DNA from 2 places in the Micromonospora sp. CPCC 205539 genome. Region 2 is predicted to be linked to the other one. Evidence: riboswitches for the same ligand, from Rfam matches in the RefSeq annotation. Region 2 holds a riboswitch; the other holds the start of a gene.
The links. A riboswitch is a leader RNA that binds a small molecule or an ion and turns the genes downstream of it on or off. The one in region 2 is predicted to bind thiamine pyrophosphate.
Positions count from the first base shown of each region.

Region 1: linked by a shared signal. The riboswitch ahead of V6V47_RS22410 (ECF transporter S component) and the one ahead of thiE (thiamine phosphate synthase) in region 2 are both predicted to bind thiamine pyrophosphate.

Region 1 is NZ_JBAKHW010000027.1:12,518-16,617, forward strand. Features, by position in the region: gene V6V47_RS22400 (aminoglycoside N(3)-acetyltransferase) at 1-782, opposite strand, end outside; gene V6V47_RS22405 (alpha/beta fold hydrolase) at 813-1,643, opposite strand; TPP riboswitch at 1,752-1,856, shown strand; gene V6V47_RS22410 (ECF transporter S component) at 1,931-2,518, shown strand; gene V6V47_RS22415 (ABC transporter ATP-binding protein) at 2,706-4,100, shown strand, end outside.
Region 2 is NZ_JBAKHW010000025.1:31,728-35,827, forward strand. Features, by position in the region: gene thiO (glycine oxidase ThiO) at 1-1,095, opposite strand, end outside; gene thiE (thiamine phosphate synthase) at 1,092-1,718, opposite strand; TPP riboswitch at 1,713-1,822, opposite strand; gene V6V47_RS21350 (ThuA domain-containing protein) at 2,114-4,100, shown strand, end outside.

The DNA.
Region 1 (4,100 bases), on a different contig from region 2:
TTACGGGCCAGCCAGTGCACCGCGAAGTCGACCGCCGCCCGCTGGCGCATCAACCTGCCGGTCCCGGCGCCGACCGGTCCGGTACGGACCGCCCCGGTGGCCTCCAGGTCCCTGCCCAACGCGCCGAAGTCGGACTCGTCGAGCCGTACGTCCTGCCACCACACCCATTCGCGGCCGCCATCGCCGGTGCGCACCGCCGCACCCACCCGCTCCCGGGGCGGGGCCGGACAGCGGTACTCGGCCAGGTGCAGCGACGTGTTCACATCGTGCTCGACACCGAGGAGCAGCACGTCGGCATCCAGGTCGTAGAGCCGGGCCAGCGGCGACCGCTCGCCCAGCATGTCGACCCGATCGTGCCCGGCCACCACCCGTTCGGCGGTCGGCCCGAGCGCGGCGAACGACACGTGCGGATGCGTGCTGCGCAGTGCCCCGGGCCAGGTGCGGACCATCTCGGCGACCGCACCCATGAACCGGCTCGGGGTGACGGCCGGGTCGAAACCCGGCATCTCGGCGCGGATCAGCGGCCACCAGTCCACCGGAACCGGCGGGTTGCTCCACTGGGCCGGATCGGAGTTGTCCGGCGTGTGCGTGGGCACCACGATCGTGCCGTCCGGGCCGAGCGCGTCGCGCAGGGCGAGCACCACCGCCTGCGGTCCGCCGCAGACGAAGCCCAGCGGGCTCAGCCCGGCGTGCACCAGCAGCGTGCCGCCGGGGCGTACGCCGAGCACGCGCAACTGCGCGGCGAGCGAGCGCCGGGTGTTCAGGCCGGTAGGCGCCGTCACGGTGATCCTCCCTCGCTGACCGTCGTGGCTTCAGGCCGGCGCGTTGACCCGAGCCAGGATCGCCTCGGCCAGCGGACCCGGTGCGGTGTCGGGGATCCAGTGGCTCACCCCGGGCAGCAGCGCGAAGCGGTACTCCCCGGTGACGTTCGCGGCGCACGCCTCCGCGGCGGCACGGCCGATGGCGATGTCGTGGTCGCTCCACACGTACGTCGTCGGCACCGTGACCGGGCCGACGTCGGCCAGGTCGGCGCGGGACATCGCCCGGTACCAGTTCAGTGCGGCGGTGAGCGCCCCCGGCTCGCGCATCGGGTCGGCGTAGCGATCCACCCGGGACGCGTCGCCGACCCCGCCGAGCAGCTTGCGGAGCGCGGTCGCGTTCAACGCCAGCAGCACCTTCTCCGCCTTGCCCGGCTGACGGAACAGCGCAATGTACGACGAGCGGGCCTTCTGCTGACGGTCGGTGGCGAGCGCGTGCGCCATGGCCGCCGGGTGGGGCACGGACACCGCGGTCAGCGTACGGACCCGCTCGGGATGCCGGGCGGCGAGCGCCCAGGCCACGATCGCACCCCAGTCGTGGCCGACCAGGTGGGCGGAGTCCAGCCCGAGCGCGTCGAGCAGCGCCACCGCGTCGTCGACCAGTTCGGGGATCCGGTAGTCGGCCACCGCCACCGGCCGGGCGTCCGCCGAGTAACCCCGCTGGTCCGGCGCGTACGTGCGCAGCCCGGCGGCGTGCAGTGCGGGGACGACCGCGTCCCACTCACCGGAGTGCTGGGGGAAGCCGTGGAGCAGCAGGATGGGTACGCCGTCCTGCGGACCGCCGGTGCGTACCTCGAATGTCAGACCTCGCGCCTCGACCCGCATGATCGTGAGCCTACCCAGCCGGCGGCGAGCGGGCCGGACGCCGAGGTTCGGCAGACGGCCCTGCTGGGCCGATACCCCTGGTCAGTGTTAGCGTCAGCGAGACAACTTCACATCCGACAGGGGAGCGCACAGCGCTGAGAGTGCGGGCACGCCCGCAGACCCTCGAACCTGATCTGGGTAATGCCAGCGCAGGGAGTTCGGTCGACCTCCAGCCGCGCCGCCGTCCGGTGCCACCGGACGCGCGGCGTGCGTCTTCTCCTGGTTCGTTCACTGAACTGGGAGCAAACATGGACAACGCCACCAACCGTTGGCGCACCATCGACATCGTGGTCGCGTCGGTGATCGCGGTCGCCTTCGGCGTCATCTTCTGGGCCTGGGGCCTGGTCTGGAGCGCCACCGAGGGCGCCTTCGCCTTCTTCCCGCCAGCGCAGACCCTGCTCTACGGAATCTGGCTGATGCCGGCCGTGCTCGGCGGCCTGGTGATCCGCAAGCCCGGCGCCGCGCTCTACTGCGAGACGGTGGCCGCGGTCCTGTCCGCGCTGCTGGGCAGCCAGTGGGCCGGCACGGTGATCCCGCAGGGCATCGTGCAGGGCATCGGCGCCGAGCTGGCCTTCGCCGCCTTCCGGTACCGGTCGTTCCGGCTACCGACCGCGGTGCTGGCGGGCGCGCTGACCGGCCTGAGCGCCGCGCTGTTCGACTTCTTCGTCTGGAACGCGGACTACGAGCTGACCGACTACCGCATCCCGTACGCGCTGCTCACCATCGTCAGCGCCACGGTGCTGGCCGGCGTCGGCGGCTGGCTGCTGACCCGCGCCCTGGCCAACACCGGAGTCCTCGACCGCTTCCCGGTCGGCCGTGAGCGCGCCGCCATCTGACCGCCCCGCCGAGCCTCCGCGTTGATCATGAGGTTGACGGTGGGATGGATCTCCCAAACACCCGTCAACCTCATGATCAACCGGGCAGGGTGAGGCCGGGCGCCGGGCCGGGTGCGGCCGGGTGGGGGGTGCGGCCGGGCGCGGGGTGCGGCCGGGTGGGGTGCGGGCTTGGGTGGGGGGAGGTGTTGTGGGCGGGGTTCTGTTGCGGGGGTTCGGGTGGCGGCACGCTGGGCGGCTTGCCTGGGCTGTGCGCGGGGTCGACCTGCGGATCGAGGCTGGCGAGCGCGTTCTGCTGCTCGGGCCTTCGGGGGCCGGCAAGAGCACCCTGCTCAACGCACTGGCGGGGCTCCTGCCCGAGGATTCCGGCGAGCAGGAGGGCACCGTCGAGATCGACGGGCTCGACCCGCGCAAGGGGCGGGAACGGGTCGGCATCGTCTTCCAGGACCCGGAGACCCAGCTGGTGATGGCCCGCTGCGGCGACGACGTCGCGTTCGGCCTGGAGAACCGGGGAGTGCCGGCCGGCGACATCTGGCCGCGGGTGGACGAGGCGCTTCGCCGGGTCGGCTTCCCGTACTCCCGGGACCGCCCCACCGCCGCGCTCTCCGGCGGCGAGCAGCAGCGCCTCGCTCTGGCCGGTGCGCTGGCCCTGCGTCCCGGCCTGCTGCTGCTCGACGAGCCGACCGCCAACCTCGACCCGGCCGGGGCCGAGCTGGTCCGGCAGGCGGTGGCCGGCGCGTTGGACGCCGACACCACGCTGGTCCTGGTCGAGCACCGGGTCGCCGAGGCGCTTCCGCTGGTCGACCGGGTCGTCGTCCTGGAGCCCGGCGGCGGGGTCCGCGCGGACGGCTCACCCGAGGCGGTCTTCGCCCAGCACGGTGCCGCCCTCGCCGCCGAGGGCGTCTGGGTGCCGGGCCACCCCATCGAGCCCCGGCCGGCCACCGCAATGGCCGGCGACGTGTTGCTCACCGCCGACCGGCTCGGCCTGCCGCCCCGCCTGAGCTCCACCGATCTGGCGGTCCGCGCCGGAGAGGCGCTCGCCGTACGCGGGCCGAACGGTGCCGGAAAATCCACCCTGGCGCTGCTGCTCGGCGGGCTGCTCCGGCCCGGCACCGGTCGGGTGACCGCGTCCCCCGAACTGGCTGGACCGGACCACCGCACTCCCCCGCACCGATGGCGGGCACCCGCGCTGGCCCGCCGGATCGGGTCGGTCTTTCAGGACCCGGAGCACCAGTTCGTCACCAGCACCGTCTTCGACGAGCTGGCACTCGGCCCGCGCCGCACCGGCCAACCCGAGGCGGCCGTGAACGAGACCGTGTCCGAGCTGCTGGACCGGTTGCGACTGGCCCGGCTCGCCGCTGCCAACCCGTACACCCTCTCGGGTGGCGAGGCGCGGCGGCTGAGCGTGGCGACCGCCCTGGCCACCGCGCCCCGCCTGCTGATCTGCGACGAACCCACCTTCGGCCAGGACCGACGGACCTGGCGCGAGCTGGTCGACCTCTTCGCCGACCTGCGCGACGCCGGGCACGGCGTCGTCGCGGTCACTCACGACGCGGACTTCGTCGCCGCCCTGGCCGACCGCACC
Region 2 (4,100 bases):
ACGGTCGGGCCGGAAGGGCGCGAGCAGCGGATCGGGCACGCCGGTGGTCACCAGGTCGGCGATCAGATCGGCGGTGACCGGGGTGAGCACGATGCCGTGCCGGTGGTGCCCGGTGGCCGCCAGCACGTCCGGCCGACCGGGCAGCGGCCCGAGGATGGGCGCGTTGTCCGGGGTGCCCGGACGCAGTCCGGCGACCGCCTCGACCAGGTCGTACTCGGCCAGCTCGGGGAGCAGATCGACACCGGCCCGGAGCAGGCGCAGCACCGCGCCGGCGGTCACCGAGGTGTCCGTCCGCTCCTCGACCGTGGCGCCCAGCACCACCTCACCGTCGACGCGCGGCACCAGGTAGATCGGCTCGCCGTCGGCGTACCCCCGGATCACGTGCCGGAAGCCCGGCGCGACGCCGCCGGGCGCGCGCAGCCGGAGGATCTGGCCCTTGACCGGCCGCACCGGCAGGCCGGTGAGGGCGGCGGCGCCACAGCCGGCGGCGACCACGATGACCTGGGCATCCACGTCGGCGAGGTGGTGCACCGCCTGCGCTACGAGCACCGCGCCGGCCCGCTGCGCGGCCGTGCGCAGCGCCGGCACCAGCAGCCGTGGATCGACCTGGTGATCGGTGGGCGCGAGCGCGCCGCCGCGCACCCGTGGTGCGAGCGCCGGCTCGCGGTCGCGCAGCTCGGTGGGGCGCAGCGGGGTCACCGGCAGACCCAACCCCTGCTGGTACGCCCAGAGCCGGCGCGCCTCGGCCAGGTCGTCCCCGGTCAGCCCGACCATCAGCGTGCCCTCGGTGCGGTAGCCGACCTCGACGCCGGTCGCCTCGGTCAGCTCGGCGGCGAACGCCGGCCAGCGGGCGGCGGACGCCAGCAGCAGCGACGTCAGCTCGTGCTCACCGAAGTACGCCTCCGCGACCGGGGAGAGCATGCCGGCGGCGACCGCCGACGCCCCCGAGCCGGGTGCCGGGTCGTGGACGACCACCCGCAGCCCTCGGGCGGCACAGCGCCAGGCAATGGCCAGCCCGATCGGGCCCGCCCCCACCACCGCGACGTCGGGCCGGGCCCGGTCGCTGGATCGCGTCGACGGGGACCGGCCGCTCAGCACGTCAGTGCCTCGAGCAGCTCGGCGGTGGCCCGGGCGGGGTCGGCGGCAGCGGAGACGGCACCGACCACCGCCACCCCGTACGCCCCGGCGGCCCGCAGCGCCGGCACCCGAGCGGCGGTCACCCCGCCGATCGCGATCACCGGGACGTCGACCGCTTCGGCCACCGCGCGTACCCCCGCCGGGCCGATCGGGTCCGGCAGCCCGGATTTGGTGCTGGTGGCGTGGCAGGGCCCGACGCCCAGGTAGTCGGCGCCGGCGGCGACCGCCTCGACCGCTGTGCCCGGCGCCCGGGCGGTGGCGCCCAGCACGCCCGTGGGGCCGAGCACCCGGCGGGCGGCGGCGACCGGCAGGTCGTCGGCCCCGATGTGCCCGCCGGCGGCGCCCACCGCCAGTGCCACGTGCAGCCGGTCGTTGACCAGGCAACTCGCCCCGTACGCCGTGCAGAGAGCCAGCACCTGGCGGGCCAGCTCGTACGCCTCACGGTCGGTCGCGGAGTCCTCGACGCGGACCTGCACCACCAGGTCGGCGCGGGCCGCCGCGAGGGCGGCCCGGACCACGGTGAGCGGATCGCGCCCGGGTCGGGTGTCGGTGATCAGATGCAATCGCCCAAGGGACGGCACGGCAACGCTCCTCCCTGCGCCGGCATTACCCGGATCAGGTTCGACGGTCGGGGGCTGTCAGCCCCCCTCTCAGCCCGGTACACCGGGCTCCCGTGGGTTACTTGCGTGTCACCGTACGACAGAAGAGCCGGACTGCCAAGGCGGGGGGCGGTGGCGGAGGTGGCTCGCCGCGCGCAGGGCGCTTCATGCGGTCCTGTTCCGAATGTCGCCCGCCGTTGCAGAACCGTTATCCGCCAGCATCTTGCCGGACATTGATCCAGTCGAATTAATTTGTTCAGCGATTCGACAAAATGCTGGCGTGGACGCCCTGGCACGGTGGCCCCACCGGCTCCATCTGGGACGGTCTTCGGCGAGCCGGCCCCCGCGATCCTGTCCACCGCGACATAGGAGGCGGCGTGTCCCCATCCCGTCGTGCCCGCGTACCCATCACCGCGACCCTGATCTCCCTGGCCCTGGCCTCGACGACCCTCGTCGGGCCGCCCGCGCAGGCGGCAACCGCAGAGCCCGCACCGGCCGCACAGGCCGCCCCGGCGGCGCAGATCGCCCCGGCGCCGCCCCGGGCTGCTCAGGCCGCCGACGACCCCTTCTCCGTCCTGGTCTTCTCGAAGACCGCCGGTTTCCGGCACGACTCCATCCCCGCCGGCCTCGCCGCCATCCAACAGCTCGGCACCGCCAACGGATTCACCGTGGACAGTTCCGAGGACGGGGCGGTATTCACCGACGCCAACCTCGCGAACTACCGGGCCGTGATCTGGCTCTCCACCACCGGGGACGTCCTGGACCCCGATCAGCAGGCCGCGTTCGAGCGCTACGTCCGTGCCGGCGGCGGTTACGTCGGCATCCACGCCGCCTCGGACACCGAGTACAGCTGGGCGTGGTACGGCGACCTGGTCGGCGCGTACTTCGCCAGCCACCCGGCGAACCAGCAGGCCACGGTCAAGGTGGAGGACCACGCCCACCCGTCCACCGCCGAGTTGCCGGACCGGTGGTCCCGGTTCGACGAGTGGTACAACTTCCAGACCAACCCCCGGCCGGACGTGCACGTGCTGGCCAGCCTGGACGAGACCAGCTACGCACCGGGCGCCGGCGCGATGGGCGCCGACCACCCGACCTCCTGGTGCCAGGACTTCGACGGCGGCCGTTCCTGGTACACCGGCGGCGGGCACACCCCGGAGTCGTACGCCGACCCCGCGTTCCTCGGCCACCTGCTCGGCGGCATCCGCACCGCCGCCGGTGTGGCGGACGCCGACTGCGGCGCCTCGAAGACCGCCAGCTTCGAGAAGGTCACGCTGGACAGCAACACCAGCAACCCGATGGAGCTGGACATCGCCCCGGACGGCCGGGTCTTCTACGTCGAGCGCGACGGCCGGGTGCAGATCGTCAAGCCGGACACCGGCAGCACCGTCACGGCCGCCGACCTGGACGTCTTCACCGGCAACGAGGACGGCCTGATCGGCATCCGACTCGACCCGGGCTTCGCCACCAACAAGTGGGTGTATCTCTACTACGCGCCGAACGACGGGGTCACCCGCAATCTGCTGTCCCGGTTCACGGTGACCGGCGACACCATCGACCTGGCCAGCGAGAAGCAGGTGCTGCGGGTCGACACCCAGCGCAACACCTGCTGCCACGCTGGCGGCAGCATGACCTTCGACGGGAACGGCAACCTCTACCTGGCCACCGGGGACAACACCAACCCGTTCGAGTCGGACGCGTTCACCCCGATCGACGAGCGCCCCGGCCGGCAGGACTTCGACGCGCAGCGCACCTCCGGCAACACCAACGACCTACGCGGCAAGGTGATCCGGATCCACCCGGAGGACGACGGGACGTACACGGTCCCGGAGGGCAACCTCTTCCCGCCGGGGACCGAGAAGACCCGGCCGGAGATCTACGCGATGGGTTTCCGGAACCCGTTCCGGATCGGCATCGACCCCGGCACCAACACCCTGTACGTGGGCGACTACGGGCCGGACGCCGCTGCCAACAACCCCAACCGTGGCCCCGAGGGCACGGTCGAGTGGAACATCGTCGGCACCCCCGGCAACTACGGCTGGCCGTACTGCACCGGGGCGAACTACGCCTACAACGACTACCCGTTCCCGTCCGGCCCGAGCGGGCCGAAATTCGACTGCGCGGCGGTGGTGAACAACTCGCCCAACAACACCGGGCTCACCAACCTGCCGCCGGTCATCCCCGCCACCGTCGACTACGACTACAGCGGCAACCCGCTCTTCCCCGAGATCGGCGGGGGCGGCGCCCCGATGGCCGGCCCGGTCTACCGGTACGACGCCGACCTCGCGTCCGACCGGAAGTGGCCGGCGTACTTCGACGGCAAGGCGCTCTTCGGCGAGTGGAACCAGTCGAAGATGTACACCATGC